4 regions of the Mesorhizobium sp. M7A.F.Ce.TU.012.03.2.1 genome follow, and region 2 is predicted to be linked to each of the others. Evidence: predicted binding sites of a transcription regulator. Region 2 holds the regulator's gene; each other region holds the start of a gene.
What was found. Region 2 encodes LexA, which represses DNA repair genes until DNA is damaged. Its sites were predicted from a motif close to TGTTCNNNNTGTGTTCNG; they were not measured.
Positions count from the first base shown of each region.

Region 1: EJ079_RS29855 (sel1 repeat family protein) is a predicted target of LexA. The motif match lies at 1,852-1,869, and genes of this name have one in related genera.
Region 3: EJ079_RS31135 (PA0069 family radical SAM protein) is a predicted target of LexA. The motif match lies at 1,498-1,515, and genes of this name have one in related genera.
Region 4: EJ079_RS01425 (ImuA family protein) is a predicted target of LexA. The motif match lies at 1,346-1,363, and genes of this name have one in related genera.

Region 1 is NZ_CP034779.1:5,990,873-5,994,153, reverse strand. Features, by position in the region: gene EJ079_RS29870 (AMP nucleosidase) at 1-480, opposite strand, end outside; gene EJ079_RS29865 (hypothetical protein) at 597-791, opposite strand; gene EJ079_RS33460 (hypothetical protein) at 831-989, opposite strand; gene EJ079_RS29860 (DUF2147 domain-containing protein) at 1,213-1,554, opposite strand; gene EJ079_RS29855 (sel1 repeat family protein) at 2,003-2,269, shown strand; gene EJ079_RS29850 (ABC transporter substrate-binding protein) at 2,662-3,281, shown strand, end outside.
Region 2 is NZ_CP034779.1:5,073,342-5,076,622, reverse strand. Features, by position in the region: gene EJ079_RS25135 (ComEC/Rec2 family competence protein) at 1-1,658, shown strand, start outside; gene lexA (transcriptional repressor LexA) at 1,652-2,392, opposite strand; gene kynU (kynureninase) at 2,802-3,281, opposite strand, start outside.
Region 3 is NZ_CP034779.1:6,268,932-6,272,212, forward strand. Features, by position in the region: gene EJ079_RS31125 (hypothetical protein) at 1-772, opposite strand, end outside; gene EJ079_RS31130 (glycosyltransferase) at 915-1,439, opposite strand; gene EJ079_RS31135 (PA0069 family radical SAM protein) at 1,590-2,744, shown strand; gene EJ079_RS31140 (ribonuclease HII) at 2,896-3,281, shown strand, end outside.
Region 4 is NZ_CP034779.1:282,372-285,652, reverse strand. Features, by position in the region: gene EJ079_RS01435 (hypothetical protein) at 1-32, opposite strand, end outside; gene EJ079_RS33685 (hypothetical protein) at 263-457, opposite strand; gene EJ079_RS01425 (ImuA family protein) at 1,394-2,158, shown strand; gene EJ079_RS01420 (DNA polymerase Y family protein) at 2,070-3,281, shown strand, end outside.

The DNA.
Region 1 (3,281 bases), 920 kb from region 2:
GGCGATCTGGTCGTCGGTGCCATCGAGATCCGGCACGTCGAACAGGTCGCGGATCGGCCGCTTGATGCGCTCTGCCGTCGCGCCGTCGACATGGGTGCCTTCAAGGAAGGCGAAATGCAGCGGGATGGGTGTGGTCGATTCCGACACCGTGACCGCAACCCCATGATTGCGCATGATCAGGCGCAACTGCTCGACGAGGTAGCTTTCGAACAGGCCCGGCTGGGTGATGGTGGTGGAAAAATGCCCGGGCGTCGGCATATGGCCATAGGCCTGGCGCGAGTCGATCTGGGTGAACGAGTTGGTGGTGACACCGATCTCCGGATAAAAGGCCCGGTAGCGCTTGCCATTGTCGCCGCCTGCTGCCGCCAGCTCTGCGAACGAGTCGCGCAGGAATTTGGTGTTGCGGTCGTAAAGCGCCTGCAGTGCCTTGACGGCTTTCTCGGCGCTATCAAAGCTTTGCCGGCCAAAAGGCTCCGGCATGACGACAGATTCGATGGCTTGTGGGTAGATTCGCTTTTCCATAGCTCAATATAGAGACTTGGATCGGCACTTGGGAGGGGTGTCGCGACCGAAGGCGGCCAACGCGCCGTTTTTCTTCAACCGCGCTGCAGGCTGACCAGGAGCACAAAGCCGACGCCGGACTTCTTCAGGGCTGGTGCGTCGATCGTCGAGCCGGCATCTGAGCGCATCATCGGCACGGCCAGAACCGGAGCGGCCAGAACCGCCAGGATAAGCGCCGCCCGCGGCAGAAGCCGAAGGGTCTTGAGAGCGTTGGCGGCGATGCGGTTCATGGTGTTTCAGCTTTTCTTTTCGAGGTCTTGGTTCTTTGTTCAGTTGCGAAGATGGGTGGGGCAGGCGAGGCGGCAGGTTCTGGAACTGGCTTCGTCCCAGGCGCGGGCCGGACGGCCCGCTTCGGCGACGAGGATGGCGAAGAACATTCCAAACAGGCTCACCAGCAGGCAGACGATGGTGAAGCGGCGAGCAAGCATCGGGTCGGTCTCCTTCAACACGCCGGAGAATGCCCTGATGCAACTGAACCGGCTCTGATGCCGGCGTTCATCTGCCGTTCAAGATGATTGACGGGGTTTCGACGGCGCCGGCGTCGGTTTGGATAGCCGCCGGCGGGTATCGAGCATCACCGGTGCAGGATGTGTCGACAAAACGAAAACGGGGCCCGCTGGGGCCCCGTCCTCATGTCGTAAGGGTGGTCGATCAGAGCTTGTGCCAGGTCTGGCTCTTGCAGATCAGTCCGCCGAGCACGCAGCCGCTCATCTTGAGAGAGCTGCCCGACAATGTCGCCTTGCCCGAATAGGTCTTGTCGTTTGCCGGATCGGTGATGTTGCCGGCATATTTGTTGTCGCCTGTCGCCTTGAGCGAGCCGATGGTCTTGCCGGCATATTTCCCGGACTTGAGCGTGATGGAAAACGAGCTGCCGGCGGCGATGGCCGCGGTTTCGCCGGCCTGCGTCTTCCAATTGCCTTCGATCGGATCGGCCCTTGCCGCACTCGCCACGATCAATGTGGCCGCAAGGGCCAGGCTCAGTTTTCGAAACATGTCTTCCTCCCTGTGGATGTCCGGCCGGATGCTCCGCCTCGCCGGTCTGCCGCTTACGCAAACGTAAGCTAATCCAGCTCCCGGCAAAACAAAAGCGGTGCCGTAGCGGAAGACTTTGGGATTTTGCAGCCGCCTGAAAGCGCCTCCTCGACGATGAAATGAAACGATCGGCGCATCGCCTTTGTCTGCCGTGGTTAGCGAAGTCTTGCCCCCGCGCGAGAAAACTTTCGTCAAATTTGAGGCAAGCAGGCTGAATTGCTGGGTTTGTATCCTTAACGAATTTCGGCGTTTACCTCTTGTTTTAGCTTTGTTTTCCTCAAATTAAGCACGCCATTTAACGACGGATTCAAGCCTGCACGGCATTCTCGAAAGCATCGGAAGAGCAGCCGGCAAGACGAAAGAAGGCAGCTCTCGGGAGCCTGACAGGGCCGGAAAACAGGGGATTGAAATGGCACGTTTTGAAATGCTTGAAGCAGGTTTCGGCGCCATGGGAGCAACTGCTCAGGCCGACATCCTTTTCGAACTGGGCATGATGTATGCGACCGGCCGCGATTGCGAGACCGATGTCGTTGCCGCCCACAAATGGTTCAACATCGCCGCAATCAAGGGCTCGGCCCGCGCCGCCGAGCTGCGCTCGGAACTGTCGGCCGCCATGTCGAAGGTCGAGATCGCCACGGCGCTGCGCGAAGCCCGCGAATGGATGACCATGCACTGAAATCTGCCAATCGCAGACAGATCCATCGAAGACAGGGAAGCTCCGGGATCAAGGCCGCACAGACGGCCAGACCCGGCGAAATTGAAGGCCGCGCAAGACGGTCACGAAGGCAAGGGAAAGAACGCGGCAGGCCGCAAGGCCCAGTCGTGCGCGACACAGGGAAGCTGAGCGGATTTTTAGGCGCGGGGGCGCCTGGAGATTGCTCGACGGGCAAAAAAGCCGCGACCAGCCGGAACAAGGCTGGCGTGGCTTTTTGCGTGGATGACGTCTTGCAGGCCCAATCGAGCGGCGCCAATGCGCCTAGACAGGCTCAATGAAGGGTGAAATTGTCCGGCCTCTCTGGAAGAAGCGCGGCCGGGGCGGCCGCGCGTGAGTGGAGGAGTTCTACCATCATGAAAAAATTGAGTATTTTGAACGCGGCCATATTCGGCCTGATGTTGAGCACGCCGGTCGCACTCGCAGACGACATCACCTTTGCGGTGGTGGGCCCGATGACAGGACAGCTCGCCACCATCGGCGATCAGTTCAAGCAGGGCGCACAGGCTGCCGCCGATGCGATCAACGCCGCGGGCGGTGTCGACGGTCGTCAGATCAAGCTGAGCATCGAAGACGACCAATGCGATCCCAAGCAGGCCGTGTCGGTTGCCAACCGCGTCGTCGCCGATGGCGTCAAGTTCATCGACGGCCATGCCTGCTCGGGTTCCAGCATTCCGGCCTCGGCTGTCTATGCCGAAGCCGGCGCCTTGATGATGAGCCCGGCCTCGTCAAACCCGGTGCTGACCGATGCGGCAGCCAAGGCCGGCTGGCCGACGATCATGCGCCTTTACACGCGTGACGATGCGCAGGGCGCCTTCATCGGCCCATGGATCGCCAAGAAGTTTGCCGGCAAGAATGTCGTCGTCCTGCATGACAAGAGCGCCTACGGACAGGGCGTGGCTGACGCCGTCAGGGCAACGATGAATGCCGGCGGCCTCAAGGAGGTCTATTATGACGGCATCAACGCTGGCGAGAA
Region 2 (3,281 bases):
ACCCCAAGCTTGTCGTCAGCGATGGTGGCGACATGTCGCTGCCGGCCCGAATTTCCTCTAGCGTGGAAAATGCCCGCGAGGCCATCGCCGACCATATCAGGGCGAGCGTCGGCGGCGCCGAAGGCGAGATCGCCGCGGCGCTGATCGTCGGCGTGCGCGCCGGCATTCCCGATGACATCAATGAGGCGATGCGACGTACCGGCATCTACCACATCATCTCGATTTCGGGACTGCACATGGCGCTGGTCGCAGGCACCATCATGGGCTTGCTGCGCGGCGCCTTCGCGTTGTTTCCCGACTTTTCCGCGCGTCGCCCGGTCAAGAAGTATGCCGCCGTCGCCGCACTGTTCTCGATCGCGGCCTATCTCATCATCTCTGGAGTCGTCGTTGCCGCCGAGCGCAGCTTCATCATGCTGGCGGTGATGCTGATTGCCGTGCTGTTCGATCGAGCAGCACTCACCATGCGCAATCTGGCGATCTCGGCGATCGCCGTCATCGTGGTGTCGCCGCATGAGGTGGTCGGCCCGAGTTTTCAGATGTCGTTCGCCGCGACCGCGGCTCTGGTCGGCGCCTATGCCGGCTGGGCCGTTCACCGCGCGGGAAAAGCAAGACCGCCGCCCCCAAAGCGATCCATGCCCGGTTTCCTGACGCGAAAGTTCGTGCTCGCGGCAACCGGCCTTGCCATGACCTCCATCATCGCCGGCAGCGCCACGACGCTGTTTGCCATCTGGCATTTTCAGCGTGTGTCGCCGCTCAGCCTGTTCGCCAATCTGGCGGTTATGCCGATCGTCACCGTCGTCATGTTCCTGGCTGTCGCAAGCGCGCTGCTGATGCCTTTCGGATTGGATTGGCCGGCCCTCTACCTGATGGGCAAGGGTCTGACGGTGATGATCGCCATATCGGGTTGGATCTCCGAACGTTCGCCTGTCGATGCGGTTGGGCTGATTTCGCAGCAATCTGTCCTGCTGGTGACAATTGCCCTGGTCATCGCGACAATGGCGACAACTTGGCTGCGGCTCGCTGCTCTGCCATTCGCGCTGGCAGGCTTGCTGACCGTCTCGGATACGCGCACGCCGGATGTGCTGATCTCGGAGGACGCCCGACTGGTTGCCTTGCCGATCGGCGGTGGCGAACTCGCCGTCAGCCGCGCTCGGCCGAACGAATTCACCGTCGACAACTGGAAACGCGCACTAATATCCGAAACCATCGTCGTGCCGGAGGTGTTCGACAAGGGCGACGGGCAATTCGACGTCGCGGATGCCGTTGAGCTACCGCCGGGATCGCCGTTCTATTGCACCTCAGGCGTCTGCGTGGCCAGGCACACGTCCGGTGCGATCATTGCCTATGTCGAGGACCGCAAGGACACCTGGAAAGCCTGCGGTTTCGCCGAGCTGATCGTCATCAATGACGCCACCGCGTATGACGCCTGTCACAACCCGCTGGTTCTCGTCATCACCAAGCGGCAACTGGCTCGCAAAGGCAGTGCCGCGATCTTCTTCGATCGCCAATCGGCGACCACGCCGGCGACGATCAGCTTCGCCGTGGACAGCCCATACCGGCCCTGGCATGCGCAACGCAAATTCTCGCGCGAGGCGAGGGGGCTGCCACCCTTCAAGAGACCCGAGAAGCCAGTGGCTGAAACGCAGCCGCCTCAGTAGCGGCGGATCAGGCCAACGAGCTTGCCTTGCACCTTGACCCTGTCCGGCCCGAAAATACGGGTTTCATAGGCTGGATTGGCGGCTTCGAGAGCAATCGAAGCGCCCTTGCGGCGGAACCGCTTCAGCGTCGCTTCCTCTTCATCGACCAGCGCCACGATGATCTCGCCGGGGTTCGCCGTGTCGGCATTGCGGATGATGACGGTGTCGCCGTCGAAGATACCGGCCTCGATCATCGAGTCGCCCTTGACCTCCAGCGCATAGTGGGCACCGCCCATGATCATGTCCGGCGGCACCGAGATCGAATGCGTCTGATGCTGGATGGCATCGATCGGCACACCGGCGGCGATACGGCCCATGACCGGGATCGACACGGCGGAGACCGCATCGTCATCATTGCCGGGCGAGGGCATCCGCGAAGGCGCCGGCTTGATCTGCCGGCCAAGGGCACCACCCTGACCGAGACTGCCCTGGATGACGCTTGGCGAAAACTTCTTTGCCGCGTTGAGGCCGGGCGCGATCGAGTCCGGCAATCGCAGCACTTCCAGCGCGCGTGCCCGGTTGGGCAACCGGCGAATAAAGCCGCGCTCCTCAAGTGCGGTGATCAGCCGATGAATCCCGGATTTGGAGGCAAGGTCGAGCGCCTCCTTCATCTCGTCGAAGGATGGCGGAATGCCGCTCTCCTTCAGGCGTTCATGGATGAACATCAGCAGTTCATGTTGCTTGCGTGTCAGCATGGCGGCCCCCAGATTACCTGAAACCAGAATCGAAAAACAAACCCAGAACAAACACTATCTGTTCCAGTTGTGTTCTGCAACCGTTTAAAGTTTAATGAATTTGTTAAGGCTGCTGAAATTATTTGGGCTTGCCAGCGGGTCGCGATCGACAGGCGCCAACCACGGCAATGCGCCTGCTCACATTGAAATCATTATGGTTAATGACCTGTGGCTCATCCTCGACCCAAGGCTTGGCATCATCTGCCGATCGACCTCCACAAGGGACGCTATCAATCTTCGGGACGTTCGTTTGCCGTGAACGAAACGGAGCCAAAACGCCAACGTCTGTTGGCATTTGTGGCTGGAATTCAGCCCTCCGTCATCCGCCGGGCAGTGAGGGCGGCGACGGCAAATCGCGGAGATCGTTGCGTCAGGTAACGGCTTCCTTGACGGCGAAACGCTGGTCCTTCCATGCGCCCGTGCGCAGAATATCCTCCAGCACCTCAACCGCCAGCCACACATCCTTGTAGCCGACATAGAGCGGCGTGAAGCCGAAACGGATGGTCGATGGCGCGCGAAAATCACCGATGACGCCGCGCTCGATCAGCGCCCGCATGATTTGATAGCCGTGATCGTGAAGGAACGACACCTGGCTGCCGCGCCTGGTCGCGTCGCGGGTGGTCTCCAGCGTGAGGCCATAGGCGCCGCACTTTGCTTCGACGAGCTGGATGAACAGTTCCGTCAGCGCGACGCTCTTTTTTCGCAATGCCGCCATGTCGACGTCGTTCCAGATGACAAGCGCGCCTTTGAGCGCCCGCATCGACAGGACCGGCTGGGTGCCGCACAGAAAGCGGCGGATACCGGTGCCGGCAACATACCCCCGTTCGAAGGCAAAGGGCCGCGCATGGCC
Region 3 (3,281 bases), 1.2 Mb from region 2:
GATGGCCAACCAGAAGCGTGAGCTGATGCTTGAGGCTGCGGCGCTTGTGGCTGCCCCTGACATAGACATGCGGACCGGTGTCGGCGTCGACCGGCTTGAGGTAGAAGAAGAATTTCAGCATGCGCCAATCATCGAGGTCGAAATGATACTTGCCGAGCGAGGCGAGGTTCTTGTCGGCGTCCGAAGCCGCACCGGTTGGAAAACTCCACCAGACGCGCGTCGTGATCAGTTTTGCCTGGCCGCCGAGATAGTGCGCGGCAATATCCAGAAGCAGCGGATCGCGCTGGATGGCAAGCGCCGCCGGGCAGTCGAGGATGCGCTCGAAAAAATGCCCGCTAAGCAGCGAGCGGCCAAGGCGTTTCTCGGCCTCGGCATGTTCCCCCGGCATGAATTCGAGACGGCGGTCGAAATTGCCGAAGCAAGGCGTGCGCCCGGCGAAGTCGGCGATCTCTTCATGGATATCAGGCGGCAGGACCAAGCCTGAGAACAGCCCGTCGGAGCGCAACGCATCCACGACCGCTCCCCGTTCGACACCGGCAAACATCGTATCCCCGGCATTGGCGACCGGGCGGGCGCGTTTTGCGCCGAGCCAATGCATGCGGCGTCCAGGCATTGTGCGCGCCAGCACGAACATCGGCAGCCAGGCGGGGTTTTCGCGCAGGTCCGTCAGATAGGTTGGAATACGCACGGCGATGCGCCGCAACAGGCTGCCGTTGCGCGCAATGGCCTCGAGACTGGGCGCGCCGGATGTGTCGGGGGTTGAAAGCTTCATTGAGTCCTCGGCTATGAGAGCACCGCCGATGCCGCATCGGTGCTCGCCTCTCGGCATGACCCAAACCCAATTCCCGCTTGAACGGAAGCTAACCCCGCGTCAGATTTTGTGCAATGCACAATGACCTGAGCAACTGCAAAAATCACGTCGAGGAGCGGCGCTCCTGCTTGGCCGGCGCCATCCAGATCTCAGCGTCGAGCCGCTTCGTCGCGAGGCCGCGGGCGATGGACTCGGCACTGCCGGCGCTCTTTGCCGCGGCAGCCGCCTGACGCTTGCTGATCAGCAAGCCGTCGGCCAAGGCGCGGTTTCCCGAAAAGACCCGGGCCAGGAATGGCGTGCGACTGGCTCGCGTGCGCGAAAACCGTGCCGCCATGGTCTGCCTGGCCGTGTGGGCGACAACTTCATCGATCCAGCCCTCCACCAGCCGCGCGCCCGGCTCCAGGAGCAGCAACCAATCCCCCTTGGCCTGGCGGATGCCGGCAGCGACACCGCCCGTCACGTACTGACAGCCGGCATGCTCGGCCACATGATGCGTCTGATCGGTAGAGCCTGTGTCGCAAACGATGACTTCACGCACCACGCCTTCGACCGCGCCGCCAATCAGCGAGGCGAGCGTGCGGGCTAGGCCCTCCTCGTCATTGCGGGTTTCGATGAGAACACTGAGCATCCTCAGCCGAATAGCGGAAAGCGCCGGACAGCGCCAGTTTTTGCATCGCACCATAGAAAGTTCTTGCTTTGTTCTCTTCAACGAAATAGGAATAATTTCATGAGCAGAGCGATTCGACACAACATGGACAGTCCCTGGGAGCGGGCGAAGATGGAACAGATCGTGCGCGCCGACATTGCGGCTTTCGGAGCAGGAAGAGCCGAGATGGCCAACGCGATGGTCGAGCAGAGCGGCCTGCGTGTCCGCCCGGACCGCAACCGCGGCAGGTCAGCGGGCATCAATCCGTCCGGCCGGTTCGAGCCGGTCAGCCGGCACGTGTTCGACGATGGCTGGAATTCGCTGGAGGAACTGCCACCCTTCAAGACCGAAGTGCAGGTCGAGAAGCCGCGCACAATCATCACCCGCAACGAATCGCCCGACATTTCCTTCGATCGTTCGATCAATCCCTATCGCGGCTGCGAGCATGGCTGCGTCTATTGCTTTGCCCGCCCGACGCACGCTTTCATGGGCCTGTCGCCGGGTCTGGATTTCGAATCGAAGTTGTTCGCCAAGCCTGATGCGGCGCGCTTGCTTGACAAGGAGCTTTCGAAAGACAGCTATCAGCCGCGCACCATCGCCATCGGCACCAACACCGACCCCTACCAGCCGATCGAGAAGCAATACCGGATCATGCGCGAAATCCTCGAAGTGCTGGAAGCGCGCGGCCATCCAGTCGGCATCGTGACAAAGTCCGCTCTGGTGACGCGCGATATCGATATCCTGTCGCGAATGGCCGAACGCGGGCTGGCCAAGGTGGCGCTGTCGGTGACGACGCTCGACCGTATGCTGGCGCGCACCATGGAGCCGCGCGCGTCGACACCGACCAAGCGGCTGGAAGCGATCCGGCAGCTTTCGGATGCCGGCATCCCGGCCTCGGTCATGGTGGCGCCGATCATTCCGGGCCTGACCGACCCGGAAATGGAACGCATCCTCGATTCGGCACGCGCGGCCGGCGCGCGCGAAGCCGGCTACGTGATCCTGCGCCTGCCATTGGAGGTCAGCCCGATCTTCAAGGATTGGCTGCTGCGTCATTATCCCGACCGCTACCGCCATGTGATGTCGCTGGTCCGGTCGATGCGTGACGGCAAGGACTACGATTCGGAATGGGGCAAACGCATGAAGGGCGCCGGTCCCTATGCCTGGCAGATCGGCCGGCGCTTCGAGATCACAGCCAAGCGGCTCGGCCTCAATGCCGAACGGCGCACGCTGCGGACCGACCAGTTCGTTGCCGCCGGGAGAGACCAGGTGCAGCTGACGCTGCTTTGAGAGACAATTCGTCGCGGTGGTTTGATCCGTCGCGGCACCAGAATCCCGTCCGGCCTGCCCCGGCCTGCAGACGGTGCCCTCCCGGTCCGGCGCCCCACCCGACCCGGAGGGACTTGCGGAGAATCAGAGCCGATGCGAACCTCGCCGCAACATGGCTCGCGCGCGTTCTGATTCTCCGCCTCTCTTTGAGATCATCGAGAAGCCCGACTTCTCCTTCGAGACGAAGGCGATGGCGGAGGGCCTGTGGCCGGTTGCCGGGATGGACGAGGCCGGCCGTGGCCCCCTGGCCGGGCCGGTGGTCGCCGCGGCCGTGGTGCTCGATCCCGCCAACATTCCCGACGGCCTCGACGATTCCAAGCGCCTCAGCCATCTGCAGCGTGAAGCCTTGTTCCTGCGAATTCTCGGCTCTGCGCAGGCGATCTCAATGGCCTCCATCAGTGCCGAGGGTATCGACGGCAGCAACATCCTCAAGGCAAGCCTGGAAGCCATGCGCCGCGCCCTGGTAGGGCTGTCGGTCAGACCGAAGCTCGCCCTTGC
Region 4 (3,281 bases), 1.9 Mb from region 2:
CCGGTCGGCATATAGGGTGGTTTTTCTGACATTGTTCTCTCCTCGGGTGCGGTGTGGGCTGGTCAGGTTTTTAGCCATCCAGCGTGCGACCTGGAGTGGCCAAGCACGATCGATCGACGTTGGCCGTGTAACCCGTTCACCGCTAATCGAAATGCATCGACTGGCCGCGCATCATCGCCAGGGTCAGTGCGATCCGCAATTCTTCACCGTCTTCGCTGGCTGCAGGATCGAAAACGTGGGCATCGTAGGGGTCCTGGTCAATCTAGATCGTCCAGTCCTTGAGTGCCTTGCGAGCCATTTCTTCCACCTGGGCGAGGTTGCTGGTGAAGAAGGGGATACGGTCGCCATTTTCCGAAAGCGGCTCGACCTGATCCAGCGTCGGCCGCTCGGGCACCCAACCAAGAACGAAGGCAATATCGAAATCGATCTGGCGGTCCGGCCCGGTCGTGGTCTCCACCGGGTGACAACATCGGGATAGAGCTGTTTGCGCGCCGGCCACGTGTCCGGGAGCGCCTCGGCCTGCAATCTCGTTCGGGGCACGTCGATCAGCTCCATGATCTGATGGCCCGGAACTTTATCCTCCGGCCAGCCCGCACAACATGCAGTCGTCGCAGCCTCGTCGGCTTCCATCCAGACCGAAGCAGCCTGGTCCTCGTCCTCGGTTGGCTGGTCGTCTTCCGGGAAGCCCTTGATATCCCAGCCTTCCAACGCGAACAAACCTTCCGCGCCTTGCAAAGCCGTAATGCCGGCGCGCGAGAAGACTGCTTCGGCTGCCGCGATCCCGCGTGCCAGTTCCTCGGGCGTTGCACCTTCAATGTTCAAGCGAAGTTCCACGGTTCGCCTCCAGTATCAATCACCAACAGTGAACAAAATAAGAACAAAGGTGTCAATAGACTCCTGATGGTTTGGAAAAATGGTTTTTTTCCAATTGGATAGGGAGATCTGGCAATCGGTTGAGGCTTCGTGCTCAATCCCAACGCAACTGCATTCATGGCCGATGCTACACGCGGACCACCGCGGACGGGGACAGTCGGTCCCGCGTCCCGTCCTGCGGCCGGCGCTATGCTGACGCTCCTACGGCTGTCCTGTTAACCGCCCGCGGCGGGGGCGAATTTCCTCCGTCCCGCGCGCGACAATGTCCGCAATTGCGGACGCGCGCAGGACTGCGGTTTATACGCCGTTTTTCCTTGGGCGCCGCCAGCCGCCGGCGCGAACATCCCAACAGGACAGGTGGCTTCGACGCCTCGTCCTGCTGGCAAACGGTTCTGTCGATGCCACCGGGCGGTCGCCACAAACATTTCTTCCGCAGCGCCACCTCGCCATCCCATTGACTCTTCATTAGGAAGGGAACAAATGAGGAACATTCCGCCACCATGTCGCGTTCAGGGGACAGATGAGTGCATCGACGCCAAACGCTGCTATTTCCGATCTGCGAGATCGCATTGCGCGTCTCGAAGGCGGTAACGCGCGCAAAAGAGCGGTGCTCCCATTCGGTATCTCCTCGATCGACAGTCATCTGCCAGGCGGGGGCGTGGCGCTTGGCGCACTTCATGAAGTTGCCGGCGGCGGCAATGGTGCAATCGATGGCGCTGCCGCGTCGCTTTTTGCTGCAGGCATTGCGGCCAGGACGCAAGGCAAGGTGCTGTGGTGCGTGACGCGCCAGGATCTGTTTGCACCGGCAATCGCACAGGTCGGACTGCATCCCGACCGGGTGATCTATGTCGAAGCCGGTGACGACAAATCCTTGCTCGCCTGCTTCGAGGAAGGCCTGCGGCATGTCGGACTTGGGGCTGTGGTCGCGGAAGTGGCGCGCCTGTCCATGACTGCCTCGCGCCGGTTGCAACTGGCATCGGAAGGCTCCGGCGCGATCGGCATCGCGATCCGCCGCTGGCGCCGCCAGACCGAAGCCGCCGATTTCGGGCAGCCGACGGCGTCCGTCACCCGCTGGCGGGTTTCCGTGCTGCCGTCGCGACCGCTGCCTGTGCCCGGCGTTGGCCGGGCGCGATGGCAACTTGAACTGATCAGGTCTCGTGGAGGGGAAACACTCGATATCGAAGTGGAGGCTTGTGATGCAAAGGGTCGTCTCGCTGTTCCTTCCAAGCTGGTCGACCGACCGGCTCAGAAGGAAATTGGGCGACGTCTCGCCGCCACCGGATAAGCCTTTGGTGCTGGTCGGGCGGCACGGTAATCGTCGCCTGGTGACTGCGGTGGATCGCGCGGCAACAGAAGCGGGCCTGCGCGTCGGAATGCCCGCGACGAAGGCACAGGCCCTCGTCCAGGGGCTGGCGGTCATGGATGCCGAACCTGAAGCAGACGCGCAGGCATTGGATCGGTTGGCCCTGTGGGCTTTGCGGCGGTACGCGCCGATTGTCGCAGCAGATCCTCCCGACGGATTGGTGATGGATACCACGGGCGCCGATCATCTTCATGGCGGTGAACGCTTGATGCTCGCCGATATGGTCGAACGTCTCGGCAAGGTCGGCTTCTCGGCGCGCGCAGCCATAGCGGATAGCTGGGGTGCTGCTCATGCCTTTGCGCGATATGTCAGGCAAGCCGTGAGCGTGGTCGCGGTCAACGCAACCTGCGATGCGATCCTTCCTCTGCCCATCGCAGCATTGCGTTTGCCCGATGAGATCGTCAGCGGTCTGCGGGTTTTGGGCTTCGACAGGGTGGGTGAGCTTCTGCAGCAGCCGCGCGCCCCACTGGCGCTGCGCTTCGGGCCGGAACTCGGCCGCCGGCTTGACCAGGCTGCTGGACGTCTCGCCGAGCCGATAGAGCCAGTGCGGCCGGTCGATGTGGTCGAGGTAAGGCGCGCCTTTGGCGAGCCCATCAGTGCGGCCGAGACAATCGCGCGCTATGTCGGCAAGCTTGTTCAGGCGCTGTGTGTCGGGCTGGAGACCAAAGGGTTCGGCGCCCGGCGGCTTGACCTGCTGCTCTACCGCGTCGACAACCGCGTCGAAGCCATTCGCGTCGGCACGGCCTTGCCTGTCCGTGATGTGAAGCGGCTGACGCGGCTGCTCTGCGACAAGATCGAGACGGTCGATCCGGGCTTCGGCATCGAGCTGATGCGGTTGTCCGCGCCCTTGGCAGAATCACTCGCTCCCAGGCAGACCGTTTCGTCGCTGATCGAGCAACGGGATGCAGACATCTCGGATTTGACCGACACACTCGGCAACCGTGTCGGTGAGGAAAAGCTCTATCGGTTTACCCCGGTTGCCAGCGATGTGCCCGAGCGATCTTTCCGGCGTGTAGCCGCTGCATCGGCTGAGACCGGCGACGCA